2 regions of the Peribacillus sp. YIM B13482 genome follow, and region 1 is predicted to be linked to the other one. Evidence: predicted binding sites of a transcription regulator. Region 1 holds the regulator's gene; the other holds the start of a gene.

Region 1 (7,628 bases):
GAGTTCAATGCATCTTCAATACGAAGTTTACGTTCTTTTAATTCCGTTTCAGTAGCTGCACCGACTTTGATCACCGCTACACCGCCAGCTAATTTAGCAAGGCGTTCTTGTAATTTTTCACGGTCGAATTCAGAAGTTGTTTCTTCTAATTGAACACGGATTTGGTTTACACGAGCTTGAATTTGAGCTGTATCTCCAGAACCTTCAACGATTGTTGTATTTTCTTTTGTAACAACCACTTTAGAAGCACGTCCTAAAGATTCAATTGTTGCAGATTTAAGATCAAGTCCGATTTCTTCAGTGATTACTTCGCCGCCTGTAAGAGCTGCGATGTCTTCAAGCATTGCTTTACGACGGTCACCGAATCCAGGAGCTTTAACCGCAACTGCATTGAATGTTCCACGAAGTTTGTTCACAACAAGAGTTGCAAGCGCTTCGCCTTCTACATCTTCAGCAATCAATAATAGTGGTTTCCCTTGTTGAACAACTTGCTCAAGTACAGGAAGGATTTCTTGGATATTCGTTACTTTTTTATCTGTGATCAAGATGTATGGATTCTCTAAGACAGCTTCCATTTTATCTGAATCTGTAACCATATAAGGAGAAGCATATCCACGGTCGAACTGCATACCTTCTACAACGTCCAATTCAGTTGTGAAACCTTTAGACTCTTCGATTGTGATGACGCCGTCGTTACCAACACGTTCCATAGCTTCAGCAATCAGTTGGCCCACTTCTTCATCAGCTGAAGAGATAGCAGCAACTTGTGCAATCGATTCTTTGTTTTCAACAGGTTGAGAAATAGCTTTTAATTCTGCAATTGCAGTATTAACCGCTTTTTCGATTCCTTTACGGATACCCATTGGGTTTGCACCAGCTGTTACGTTTTTAAGACCTTCACGAATCATCGCTTGCGCTAGAACCGTTGCAGTAGTTGTACCGTCACCAGCTACGTCGTTTGTTTTGCTCGCTACTTCAGCAACCAATTTCGCACCCATGTTTTCGAATGCATCTTCCAATTCAATTTCTTTAGCGATCGTCACACCGTCATTTGTGATAAGCGGTGAACCGAATTTTTTCTCAAGAACCACGTTACGACCTTTTGGTCCAAGCGTTACTTTAACTGCATCTGCAAGTGCGTCCACACCACGAAGCATGGAGCGGCGAGCTTCTTCACTAAATTTAATTTCTTTAGCCATTTATAAGTACCTCCCTAAAATTTTAAGAAAATTTTCGTTCAGTTAAGTATGATGTATAATTAGCCGATAACAGCTAGAATGTCGCTTTCACGTAAAATTAAGTATTCAGTATCTTCGTATTTAACTTCAGTACCTGCATATTTTGAGAAGATAATTAGATCGCCTTGGGCAACCTCTAAAGCAACACGTTCGCCATTTTCAAGGACACGGCCAGTACCAACAGCTACTACCTTACCTTCTTGTGGCTTTTCTTTTGCAGTATCAGGAAGAACAATACCGCTTGCAGTCTTTTCTTCAGATTGAACTAGTTCAATAATAACGCGATCACCTAATGGTTTTAACAAGTGAAACAACCTCCTCATATTCTCTTGATAATTTGTTTCATGATTATTAGCACTCTTCACCATCGAGTGCTAACACATTTATAATATTAAATAAACCGAGCCTTTTTTGCAAGTATCTTATCGAAAATTTTTTATTAATTTCTGATAAATTTCGGGTATACTACTTTAGCATAATGATTCTTTTAACAAAGGTGCTAAAATGTTTTGTTAGGGGTATCTTTAAGTGGTGTTCTGTCTCATTATTTGATACCATTTTGGAGTATGCGTTTATAGATTGTCCCCATATCAGGAACGTTCTAAGCGGAATGGGTGACTAAATAAAAGGAGTTTTCATTTTTGAAAAAAGAATATTGGTTCGTCGTCATCACCTACATTTCCATGCAATTATCCAGTATTGTTGGGGTACCTCTTTTCATGCTGATCGGGTCTTCAACTGGAATGACTGCTGATGAACTCCAGGTGAGGTCTGCAGCATACTGGATCGTATTCAGCTTTTTCGTTGCTCTATCCTTGATCCTGTTTTTAATGAGAAAAGATATGAAGGAAAAAATGGACAGAAGCACTCCAGCTTCCATTCCCACGTCCATATTATGGGCAGTTGCCGGAGTGTTCCTCGCTCTTTTTGCGCAAAGCATTGCTGGATACATTGAACAGATGCTTGGGGTGGAGCCTGAATCTGAAAATACACAGCAGCTCATTTCACTCATTTACCAAGTTCCCATAGTCATTTTCGTCACTTCAGTTATTGGACCTATATTGGAAGAAATCATTTTTCGGAAAATCATTTTCGGATCACTTCATAAACGCTTTAACTTCTTTATTTCTGCTTTACTCAGTTCAGTTATTTTTGGCTTGGCGCATGGTGAATTGGAACATCTTCTTTTATATTCGGCAATGGGTTTTACCTTTGCTTTTCTTTATGCGAAAACGGGCCGCATCCTCGTTTCCATGAGCGCACATATTGCGATGAATACGCTTGTTATCATCTTTCAAGTTGTAAATCGGGATGATATTGAGAAGATGCTAGATACTGCACAGGCCTTCATCGGAGGTTTATTATGAAACGTCAATCACCATTATTCATGGGTATCATCTATGCAGGCTTAGGAGCTCTTTTTACCGCTATCGCGATTCAAACCGTCAGTTCTTCCGGATGGGGAATCTTTGCCTACATACTTGTACTAATTGCGACTTTAGACTTTGGATCGGGATTACGCATGATCATGCTTCACTTTAAGATTAAAGCCGCCCAAAAAAATAAGAAAAAATAAAAAAACGCTGCGAAGATGCAGCGTTTTTTTCATTCCTCCAATGCAGCTTCTTCCACTACAGGATAATGTTTCAGAAAGTAGATGAGTGACTGAAGCTCCACGGCCAGGTCAATGTGGTGAACCCTTATGGATGGGGGTACCGTCAGCCGTGCAGGTGTGAAATTCAATATTCCTTTTATATCAGCTTTGACTAGACGATCGGTTATCGTCTGTGCTACCTGAGCAGGCACTGTCAAAATAGCCGCAGTAATATTATTTTCCTGCAATAGTGTATCGATTTGATCCATATGATAGATTGGCACATCAGCTATTTGCTTGCCGACCTTATCTTCAGAAACTTCAAATGCCATTTCAATCTTCGTATTATTATTTTTAATGAAATTGTAATTTAAAAAAGCAGTCCCTAAATTCCCCACTCCGATTAAAGCGACTTTTGTCAGTTCATCTTGATCTAGTGTTTTTCTAAAGAAGGATAATAAATAATTGACATTGTAGCCGTAGCCTTTTTTTCCAAGCGCTCCAAAGTAGGAAAAATCACGGCGAATAGTCGCAGAATCCACCTTTACAGCTTCGCTTAGCTCTGCCGAGGAAACTCTTTGTTTGCCTGAGGAATGTAAGTTCTTTAAAAATCGATAATACAATGGCAACCTTTTGGCTGTTGCCTGCGGTATCTTTGGGTCATGGTTCATCATTCTTCCCCGCCTTCACACATGCTTTTCAACTTAATCTCTATCTGTTTGAATTACTTGTCTTTTATAATCGTTACTAGACACTCCGCCTGTTTTCTCCACTAAGAATGTAGGCCCGATTACCATTCCCTTATCAAGGGCCTTACACATGTCATAAATAGTCAAGGCAGTCACGGATGCAGCTGTTAACGCTTCCATTTCCACACCTGTACTCCCTTTTGTCTTAGCTTCCGTTTCAATCCTAAGCCTATATCCTTCATCTTCTTTTTCCCATTCAAAGGCTATATTGACCCCTTGCAGAGCAATAGGGTGGCACATTGGAATTATATTGGATGTATTTTTGCTGGCCATGATTCCTGCAACCTGTGCAACGGCCAATACATCACCTTTTTTCATTTTCTGGTTCGTGACCAACTCATATATTTCATCGTTCAATAAAATGCTCGATTGAGCTATTGCCGTCCGGGATGTTTCAGGCTTAGCAGTCACATCAACCATCTTAGCCCGGCCTTGTTCATTAAAATGCGTTAAGTCTCCCATTTAAGTAACCCCTCCTAAATCATACACTATTATTCCACTTTATGTAATAGCTTGTTTTTGCTTGGAACCAAGCTGTTGCCGATAATAACTATAATACGTTACACTAACAATAATCAATTGAGGTGAAATCTATGATTTTATTACAAATCAATCAACTATCGAAATATTATGGAGCTGAACTTATTTTATCAAATATGAAGCTCGAAGTTCAAAATAAGGATAGAATTGCACTTGTCGGCCGAAATGGCGCTGGAAAATCTACTCTGCTAAAAATCATAGCCGGGCAGCTTTCCCATGATGGCGGTGAAATAATCAAACCAAAAGGTGTCACCATCGGATATATGGCACAGGACACGGGACTGGAATCAGAACTGACCATTTGGGATGAAATGCTGACTGTATTCAATGACCTTTTAGAACAAGAAAAAGAACTGCGTCGCCTTGAGGCTGATATGGCCAGACCTGACATCTTTGAAAATGAAGCAATTTACCAAAAAGTATTAAATGAATATGACACTTTGATGGTAGCTTTCAAAGAGAAGGGCGGTTATCAATATGAAGCGGATATTCGTTCAGTATTGCATGGACTTCAGTTTGCTGATTTTGACTATTCTACCCCAATTTCCACTTTAAGCGGTGGGCAAAAAACAAGACTTGCTTTAGGGAAGCTGCTTTTAAGGAAACCGGATATATTGATTCTGGATGAGCCAACGAACCATTTGGATATCGAAACCCTTTCTTGGCTTGAACAATATTTACAAGGCTACCAAGGAGCTGTTCTTATTGTTTCCCATGACCGCTATTTTCTAGATAAAGTTGTAAACCAGGTATATGAAATTTCCCGGAATAACATGAAAAAGTACTATGGCAATTATAGTTCTTACCTAGAGGGAAAAGCGGAAGATTATGAGCGGGACATGAAGCTTTTCGAGAAACAACAAGGGGAAATCGAAAAGCTTCGCGACTTTGTCCAACGCAATATCACAAGGGCTTCCACCACGAAAAGAGCACAAAGTAGACGCAAACAGCTCGAAAAGATGGATGTATTGGACAAGCCGCAAGGTGATGAAAAATCCGCTAATTTCTCTTTCCAGATTGAACGGCAAAGCGGAAATGAAGTGCTACACCTTCAGGATTTGGCTATCGGTTACGAAGGAGAAACGGTATCAAAAAATATAAATTCCCGGATGACAAAAGGAGAGAGCATAGCTCTTGTTGGCCCAAATGGCGTTGGAAAATCAACGTTATTGAAAACGATCATCTCTAAGCTGCCTGCACTTTCTGGGAATTTCCGTTTTGGAACGAACGTCGAAGTCAGCTACTACGATCAGGAACAGGCTAACCTTATTTCCAATAAACGCGTACTCAATGAATTATGGGATGATTATCCCCTTAAACCGGAAAAGGACATACGAACCGTACTCGGTAATTTTCTTTTTAGTGGGGACGATGTTTTGAAAACCGTTTCCACACTAAGCGGCGGCGAAAAGGCCAGGCTAGCTCTAGCCAAAATGATGATGGAAAAAGGGAATTTTTTAATTCTTGATGAGCCAACAAACCATTTAGACCTCGACAGTAAATTGGTGCTTGAAAATGCATTGATCGATTATCCGGGAACCATTCTTTTCGTTTCACATGACCGCTATTTCATAAATCGGATAGCAACGAAAGTGATCGAGCTTTCCAAAGACGGAAACGAAGAATTCCTCGGTGATTATGATTACTACGTAGAGAAGAAACAGGAGCAAGCTGAAATCAAAGAACTTGAACAGGAAAATCACGCAAAAACCTTAGATGTAGCCGCAGAAAAAACAAATTATAAAATTGATAAGGAAGCAAAAAAAGCTGAACGCCAGCGAAAAAGGCGCATTGAGGAAATCGAGGCGGCCATGGAGCTTCTTGAAACCGAAATAAACGAATACAACGAACACCTTTGTGACCCAAATGTTTTCCAGGACCATGAGAAAGTAATGGAAGTCCAAACAAAGCTTGATGTAGCACAGGAAAAATTAGACCTGCTTCTCGAAGAATGGGCTGAACTGGAAGAATGACAATTGACCGAGTCAAATGACTCGGTCTTTTCTTTTCCAGTTAAAATGCCCCTAAAAGTTATCCACAAAATTATTAACAAATCACTTGCCGTTTACTAGCCATTGATTCGAGTTATACACATAATCCACAGAAACATATCCACTTATCCACAAAACTCCTGTTTATACACATGCAGTTTGATTGTCAAATAAACTTTATCCACAGAATATTCTATTTTTTTATTAAACACGATAAAAAGACAGGATCCCGAAGTTAAGGTCCTGTCTTCACGTCAATTATGCTTCTATATCCAATCCGGGATTTCCGTTCAAATCCAATCCGGACCGCTTACCTTTTTCAAACATGACACTGCCGGCAGCACCGATCATGGCCGCATTGTCCGTACAAAGGTAGAGGGGCGGAATGGATATATCCATAGGTAAATCCTTAAAAGCTTCCGTTAATGCTTCCCTCAGGCCTTTATTTGCCGCAACTCCTCCGGCGAGCAATACCTGTTTCACATTATATTCCTTGGCAGCCTTAACAGCTTTCATTACAAGCACTTCTATCACGCTTGCTTGGAAACTTGCCGCCAAATCTTTAGGTTCAATTTTTTCCCCGCGCTGTTCTGCATTATGCAAAGTGTTGATTACAGCTGATTTCAACCCGCTGAAAGAAAAGTCATAGCTGCCATCCAACCATGCCCGAGGCAGTTTCAATGAAGGTGAACCTTCTTGTGCAAGTCTATCGATATGAGGGCCACCAGGATAAGGGAGCCCCAAGGTTCGAGCCACTTTATCATACGCCTCTCCTGCTGCATCATCCCGCGTCTCACCTATCACCTTGAAAGAACCCGGTTCTTCCAAAAGGACCAATTCAGTATGACCTCCCGAAACGACCAAAGAAAGGGCAGGATATTGGATCTCCTGAATAAGTCTATTTGCATAGATATGGCCCGCTATATGATGCGTACCTACAATCGGGATTCCATGTGCAAAAGCTACAGCCTTAGCCGCATTAACGCCTATTAATAGTGCCCCTACAAGTCCAGGGCCTTCTGTAACGGCAATGGCATCCAAATCTTGATATGTCACACCCGCCTGAAGCAGCGCCTCTTCAAGAACAATCGTAATTTGCTCTACATGGTGACGGGAAGCTATTTCGGGGACTACTCCGCCAAAACGTTTATGGCTTTCTATTTGTGACGCCACGACATTGCTTAGTATCTCTGTTCCGTTTTTTATGACAGCTGCCGCAGTTTCATCGCAGCTCGTTTCAATTCCTAATATAAGTTGATTTGTTTTCATGAAAAATTCACCCACATAACATAAGCATCTTCTTGATTATCTGTATAATAATTTTTTCGGATTCCGCCCTTTTGGAAACCTAGTTTTTCATAAAGTGAAATGGCTACTGCATTACTGACACGGACTTCAAGCGTCATCCTCACCACACCCATTGCAATGGAGATTTCAATCATCTTCCTGAGCAAAGCTTCTCCAAGCTTTTGCCCTCGGTATTCAGGTAAAATTGCAATATTGGTAATGTGCGATT
Region 2 (7,628 bases), on a different contig from region 1:
ACAGCTCAAGATAAACGGCACGCCACTGTTATTTGGCATATGAATCTTTTCTACTTTACCACCAAATAATTTAAAGCCCTTTTTCTTAGAATCCCAGAATGCTTCTGTAGAATCAACTGTAGGTACAATTGCAAAATTGTATTCTGGAATTGGTGTATGTGTAGCCCATTCTAGAGAACGTGCATCCCATGGATCTTTTGAAATATTTCTTGATGCATAACGAGTACTCCAATAGATATTGTACACAATAAGCGCAAAACCTATTGCCATGCCAATTGCTCCAACGAAAGAGAGCAAATTCAATGGACCATAGCCCGTTGATTCAGAGTACGTATACATACGACGTGCTTGCCCATCTAAACCAGTTATGAACATCGGGAAGAATGTTACATTAAAGCTGATTGTAATGAACCAGAACGACCATTTCCCTATCTTTTCGCTCAACATGAAACCAAACATTTTTGGCCACCAGTACGTAAAACCAGCAAGTACGGCAAATACAGTACCAGGGATCAAAACGTAGTGGAAGTGAGCTACTAAGAACATTGTATTATGGTATTGGTAGTCAGCACTTGCCATGGCAAGCATAACCCCAGTTACCCCACCGAGAGTGAAAATCGGAATGAAAGCTAAAGAGTATAACATTGGGACGGTAAAAACGATTTTACCTTTCCAAAGTGTGAACAACCAGTTGAAAATCTTAACACCGGTCGGAACAGCAATTGCCATTGTGGTAACCGAGAAGATACCGTTAACCATTGCACCGTGACCCATTGTATAAAAATGGTGAGCCCATACAACGAAGGATAGTGTAGAAATAGCTACCATAGAGATAACCATCGAATTATACCCGTACAGGTTACGACGTGCAAAAGTCGAAATGATTTCACTGTAAATACCGAAAGCCGGAAGAATAACTATATAAACTTCAGGATGTCCCCAAACCCAGAACAAGTTTGCCCAAAGCATATCGCTACCGCCATTAGCCATCGTAAAGAACTGAGTTCCGAATAGTCGATCCATTGTCATTAACGCAAGTGCCACTGTCAATACAGGGAAAGCGAAAACGATAATAAAGTTTGTGATCAAGATAGACCATGTGAACATTGGCATTTTCATTAAGTTCATGCCAGGTGCTCTCATTTTCAAGATGGTTACGATAAAGTTGATACCAGTCAGTAATGTACCGATACCAGCTATTTGAATTGCAATCGCGTAATAGTTCGAACCTACTGATTCACTGAAATCGTTACTTGCCAGCGGGAAGTAAGATGTCCAGCCTGCATCAGGAGAACCACCGACTACGAAAGAGATGTTAAATAGCATTGCCCCCATAAAGAATAACCAGAAGCTTACTGCGTTTAGACGTGGGAATGCTACGTCACGTGCCCCTATTTGTAATGGTGTAACAATGTTCATTAACCCAATGATAAATGGCATCGCCATAAACAGGATCATGACAACCCCGTGTGTTGTAAAAATTTCATTATAATGCTGTCCATCCAACAAGCCGTTATTTGGAATAGCCGTTTGGGCACGCATCAATAGAGCATCTGCGCCACCACGGAAGAGCATAAGTAGTGCTGACAAGATGTACATGATACCAATACGTTTATGGTCAACCGTTGTTAACCACTCACGCCATAAGTAACCCCATTTTTTAAAATAGGTAATTCCGGCAACAAGCGCAATCATAGTTAGGCCAATGGCAACCATGGATGCATAAATCGCAGGACTTGGATGAGGTACGGCAAATCGATCAAAGTAATCCATACTTTTGTGACTCCTTTCAGGAAAATATTCCTTATCGTAAAACTAATTGTTTAGTAGAATGTGAGTTAAACCCTTAATGATCCATGTTCATGTTGCTGTGTTCTGAATGTTCCTCGTGTGAATCTTTGGTAGATTCATCTGATTTTTTTTCAGTATCAGATGATCCGTGGTGATGACCTGAATTTTCACCTTCTGGAGCTGGAGAAAACTTTAAGTGAGTTCCAGTATACGTGGATTGTCCCACATGACCAGGTTTTAGTAATTTATTGAATTTATCCTCAGTAATCGGTTTAGCAGTTGCTTTAATTTCTTTTACCCATTTATCATATTCTTTTTTAGGCAATACATTTACGTTGAACGTTTGCTGAGCAAAACCTGAACCACTGAAGTTTGAATTTCGACCCATATACTCCCCTGGTACTTCAGCTGCTAAGTGCAACGTGGTAACCATATCAGACATCGCATATTTTTGTCCTCCAAGTTGCGGAATCCAGAAACTAGCAATTGGTCCGTATGAATAAAGTTTAAATTCAATTGGTCGGTTAGTCGGTAAAAACAGATAGTTAACTGTTTCGATATTTTCTTCCGGATAACTAAAGTGCCACTTCCAGTTAGAAGATGCAGCGTAGATAACTAATGGTTTCTGCTTTTCGTATCCTTTAGGTGTTGCCTCGACTTCATTTGTTGTTTTAACAGTAACAACGGCAAGGAAAGCGACGATTATGATTGGGATTGCAACCCAAATTATTTCTAGAACCTTACTTCCTTCAATATGAGGTGGTTCATAATCATCACGCTGTTTGGAAGCACGATATTTCATTATCATGAAGACATACAGTACGATTACGACAAGAACGACAAAGGCCATTGTCCATATCGATATCATAATGACATCTGCTTGTGTTGCAGCTACTGGCCCTTTAGGGTCCAAGACCATTAATGGGTTATCGCAACCCGTTAGCATAGTGGCGATGGTAAAAAGTATAGTTAATAAAGCCCATTTTATTTTCATAGTACTACCCCTTTCTTACATAATAAAATTCCTATTGGTAATTATTCGGACAAAGTGTTACCATGTTCACAAACCCCGACATAACAATATTAATCCCAAGTTAAAAAAAAGACAATACAAAGTGACATCTGTCACATAAAGTTCATTAAAATACAGTAAGAAGTTGGTAAATGAACTGAAATGTTCGAAAATCTTAAGGAAATGAAATATAATAAGTGTTTAATTCCTTACATATGGAGTTTAGGATTAAAAAGTAGCTCTGCTCCATTTTCCATTTAATGTTACTTTAATATAATGAAATATAATTTTTACAATATATTCGCCGCGTACATAACCTCAAGAACAAATCTGAATTTTCTTAACACTACGAATTCCATTACCTATCATGTTAATTAGGTAACTATCGATGGGATCGTGAATGATGACGATGTTAGCCAGGATTTAATAACGAATTTTTCTAACTCGACCATGGACGTGGTAACGGCATTGTGCACACCATGTCGTTTTTTCTGCTTCAATACCCTTACGGTCCAACACTGGTCACTATATATGGAAGCAAAGAGTCTGAAATGAACATTCCGATCCTTATGATAATTACTTGATTGCCTTCCCCCAACAGCAGTTTAGGACATTAATCCAATAATTATCCCAATATGCTATTGCAAAAACCACTTCACCTCAGTTGTCCTTTTTAGTAAAACTGCATTTTGGTGCCTAGTATAAAAGAAACTCACTAGATAACTGTATTTCTTTTAGTAATCGAACATAAAAAAACGAAAAAAAATGGACATTTAAGGTGTCCATTTTTTTCGTGGGTATAGTTCATGATATAGAGTGAGAACTTTTCATTTAGGAATGTGGGCAAGTTTGGTTTGGATGGCCAAGCACGTCGAATGTACACATATTCTAAGTCAACTGGATCCGGGTTATTGAATACGCTTTCATTCGTTAGTGCACTTGGGTTATCGTTTGGTTACATTTTAATCGTGTTACAATTTTCTGCAGCACTCGTTATGCACCAAGAAATATTTCAAGCGACCCTTTAAAATTCAGAGTATTGGCCTACTCTCAATTCCAAAGTTCCCGAATACAACTTCGCTACCGTACCGACAGCTGATTCTTCACAAGCATTCCGGGTTCTAGCCTCATCTACCTGTAAGGAATGATGTAATACGAGTATGAAACAATTATTTCTACGTGGATATACAATGGGGTTCCTATTCTCCATGTTCTTACAGCCGTTGCTCTTGGTGTTGTCGTGTGGCCTTTCTTTCAGAACAGGAATGATTGTCCTTTTTTAGTTACTGTATTCGGTACTCCTTTTTGTTTTAGGAATAGCTTTTGATTTTAATTTTATAACTTTAGTTGTATCCGGTACAACTCTTTCACCCTTTTTTGTGTTCATCACCATTTCTTCTGTCAGGACAAAAAATATACCAACTAGAAAAATGGCAGCTGCGCTTAGTGTAATGGCCATCCCAACAGCGGTTAATAAATAATCCTTATTGTAATCGCTTACAAAAAAACTTAAACTAAAAATTAAAATTCCGATTACACAACCTGTGCCTGATACCCACTTCACTGCATCCATCATCTTCTGATTAGTTTCCATTATTTCATCCCCTTTCTTTCTATTTTATGACATTTCACAAATTTGTCAATTCTTTTCTATTTTTTAACATATCCACAATGTAAACCTTGACAAATAGAAGACGCCACAATTTACTTTTAGGTATTCAAGACTATATGAAAAATCTGTAAAACAGTATAAATACATTATCATTTTTTCCAATACTATCCTTTTCTATACTTTTAAAAACTTTTTGACTTCAATATCAAATAAATGACCCCTGATGAATTTATCAGGGGCCATGCATCTTTCTATGATTTCTGCAAGGTTATCGTTAACGTTTTCTTTTCAGCACCCCGATACACTTTAACCTTCACTTTATCTCCGATTTTCTTATCCGTGTATAAGACTTTCCTTAATTCTGCTGCCGTATTTATTTTCGTTCCATCAATCTCCGCGATGATATCCTGTTGCTTAAGCCCTCCATTCGCTGCTGCCGATCCCGGATCAATACTTGTAACCATGACACCCGACTTTGCAGCTTCAGGAACATTTTGTAGGTAATACTGTGGCAGTTCTTCTATACTGGCCAAGCTTACTCCTAAATACGGGCGCGTGATTTTTCCGTTTTCAATCAGTTCCGTAACAATCGGAATCACATCATTACTTGGTATGGCAAAACCTAGGCCCTCCACACCATTTTCGGAAATCTTCAAGCTGTTTATGCCTATCACTTCCCCAGCTGTATTGATCAATGCCCCGCCGCTATTGCCAGGGTTGATCGCTGCATCTGTTTGAAGGACATCAAGTTCCCACTCACCGTCCGATGTATCGACTGAAATGGAGCGTCCGGTCGCACTGACGATCCCTTGTGTAACCGAACGTGAAAAATCAAGTCCAAGAGGGTTACCAATCGCCAATACTTCTTCACCTGGACGCATGCTATCAGAATTCCCGAATTTAATTCCATCAGGTGCTTTCGAGGCATCAATTGTCAAAACTGCTAAGTCCGTTAAAGCATCCGCACCGACAACCACTGCAGTTGCCTTTTGTCCATCATATAATGAAATTTCGACTTTCTTTGCTCCCTCAATAACATGATTGTTCGTAATGATATAGGCCTTCCCATTTGCCTTTTTAAAAATGACCCCTGAACCAGTGCCGCTCGCAACCGTTTCGCTTTTCGTGCTTTGCTGCTGGAACGGGTCCTGGTTTTGCATCTCTTGTAAATTCACGACCCCTACAATCGATTTGGAGGCTGATTCCACCATCTTTGCCCTATCATTTGAATCCGTACTTGTCGATAACTTTTCTGCCGTTACACTTCTATCCTTTTCAACGTTTTCCGTTTGCTCTACATCCGCCTTTTGGGTTGACTCATTCACGGAACCTTTCCCTTGATCTATAAAATCCCCGCCAAATACAAATACAGAAGATGTAACAATAGAAGCAACTGTTCCGGAAACAAGGCCAGTTAGCAAAAGGGACTTACCCTTCTTCCTTTCTGTCTTCACTCTGGCTTGCTCATCACCATTATAATTCTCCATCTTTATCCCTCCTATGATTGTCATTTACTTGGCTCAATCATATACAGTAATTATTAAAAAATTCTTAAGAAATAAAGAAATAAGTGACCTTTTTATAAAAAAGATAAAATTTTATCAAATCCTGCTATGTGATATTATGCATGCTAGAAAACAAAAAGGCCTCAACATGGGCCCCTTTTCAATTCGACCGTTATATATACCTTTACATGACTTCATACACTTCTTTTGTCTCCTTATTCACGCCATACCAGCCCCAAGTAGCTGCATGGCCATTTTTCTGACTGCCTTCATCCACTTCGAACACTTGAAAAATGTAATCTCCCTTTTCGGCATCATGATCATATTCTATTTGCAAATGCGGGAAATTTTCCATGTCCACGTAATCCTTCACAAGCTTCTCCGCCTGAGATTTACTTAAGGTACTAACCGAATCCTTACTCTCTTCTTTTCCTTTTACCGTCTCAGCTTTTGTATCCGTTGCCGCCTTATCTTCTAATTCGGATCCAATGGTCCCTTCTTTACTTGCTTCCTCCACCGGTTCCACTTCGTCATTCCCCTCTACGGTTTCTATAGTGGCTGGGCCTGATACCGGATGCATTTCCGCCGCCTTTAAAACCATTAGTTTACCTTCCTGGTATTTTGCCTTATATGCGGTTGCTTCTTGAAAATCTCTTTGGGCCGAATCAAAATCCTGTTCGTCGTATTTCTTCATTCCACTCGCCAGAAAACCTGAAAGATCCATTAATTCTCTTACTTCCGGTGTTTTTGCTTCTATATAAGCTAATTCAAATGCCTCGTGGGCTTCTAAATAATTTTCCTCATTCAACTGACTTTTCCCCAAATCCATATTGGAATCATAATTCCTTGTTACGCAGCCTGAAGCAATCAACATCAAAAAAATAACCATGAATGTTCTCTTCACTACATCACTCCTCACTTTTCCAAAGATACTCTCCCATATTATTCTATACATCCATCTTAAACCCTTTGATAAGAAAACCGATACCTCTATTTCCTATCATTTTCATTAAGGAAATGTTGACTTTTATGATTATCTTTTTACAAAAAGTGGTACAGAAGGATAAACGGTTGAAAGGATGATGAGCAGAATGAGGCAGGACAAACAGACCTATCATGTCGATTTGGTCAGCGGCGACGTACTCGGACAAAAACTTGAAGAGAACCCGAGCTTCACTGTACACGTAACTGATGAGGAACTGGCAGAATTGAAACAATGCTTGGAGGAACACCGGACAGATGACCTGGAGGCATATGCCCGTTCACATGTGCCCTACCTTCTCTATCATCATGACCGGGCAAATGATAAATACGATGCAGCCATGAAAAAGCTTTATGCCCTCATATATAAATTTGGCGATGAAACGGCCCGAAACCATATCGAAGAAATCGGCATATTGACAGACAACAAATTCGAGGGACAAGAAGAGGTGCAAAAGTTCAAATAGAAAATATGAACAGAACCTGAAATTTAAAGGTTCTGTTTTTTTATGATCAAGTTCAATCAAATAGTCTCCCCTTCCCTTGATATAAGGAAAAAAGATTCCATTTTGTGATTCATTATACAGTTTTATACGCAGGGTCCTTTCAATCTAAATATTTATCTTTCAAATAGTCTGAACCTACACCACCAATAACCATCAAAGCTAATGGTAAAAAATTTGATACAACTGGCATACTTTCTAAAATTGTAATATCTGTGCCAACA

What was found. The regulator Rex, encoded in region 1, represses fermentation and respiration genes when NADH is low (regulators of the CRP and FNR family bind a similar motif). The targets are predictions, from matches to a motif close to TTGTGAAATATTTCACAA.
Region 2: a site for Rex is predicted at 2,905-2,922, ahead of qoxA (cytochrome aa3 quinol oxidase subunit II). Genes of this name have one in related genera too.

The regions. Positions count from the first base shown of each region.
Region 1 is NZ_JBHZPF010000060.1:1,624-9,251, reverse strand. It holds gene groL (chaperonin GroEL) at 1-1,199, opposite strand, end outside; gene groES (co-chaperone GroES) at 1,259-1,543, opposite strand; gene ACFX4L_RS21525 (CPBP family intramembrane glutamic endopeptidase) at 1,880-2,605, shown strand; gene ACFX4L_RS21520 (YdiK family protein) at 2,602-2,814, shown strand; gene ACFX4L_RS21515 (redox-sensing transcriptional repressor Rex) at 2,844-3,506, opposite strand; gene moaC (cyclic pyranopterin monophosphate synthase MoaC) at 3,537-4,043, opposite strand; gene ACFX4L_RS21505 (ABC-F family ATP-binding cassette domain-containing protein) at 4,175-6,094, shown strand; gene tsaD (tRNA (adenosine(37)-N6)-threonylcarbamoyltransferase complex transferase subunit TsaD) at 6,371-7,381, opposite strand; gene rimI (ribosomal protein S18-alanine N-acetyltransferase) at 7,378-7,628, opposite strand, start outside.
Region 2 is NZ_JBHZPF010000011.1:43,503-51,130, reverse strand. It holds gene qoxB (cytochrome aa3 quinol oxidase subunit I) at 1-1,773, opposite strand, end outside; gene qoxA (cytochrome aa3 quinol oxidase subunit II) at 1,847-2,785, opposite strand; gene ACFX4L_RS08110 (hypothetical protein) at 4,083-4,397, opposite strand; gene ACFX4L_RS08105 (S1C family serine protease) at 4,667-5,902, opposite strand; gene ACFX4L_RS08100 (hypothetical protein) at 6,105-6,824, opposite strand; gene ACFX4L_RS08095 (hydrolase) at 7,012-7,368, shown strand; partial or broken gene ACFX4L_RS08090 (helix-turn-helix domain-containing protein) at 7,508-7,628, opposite strand, start outside.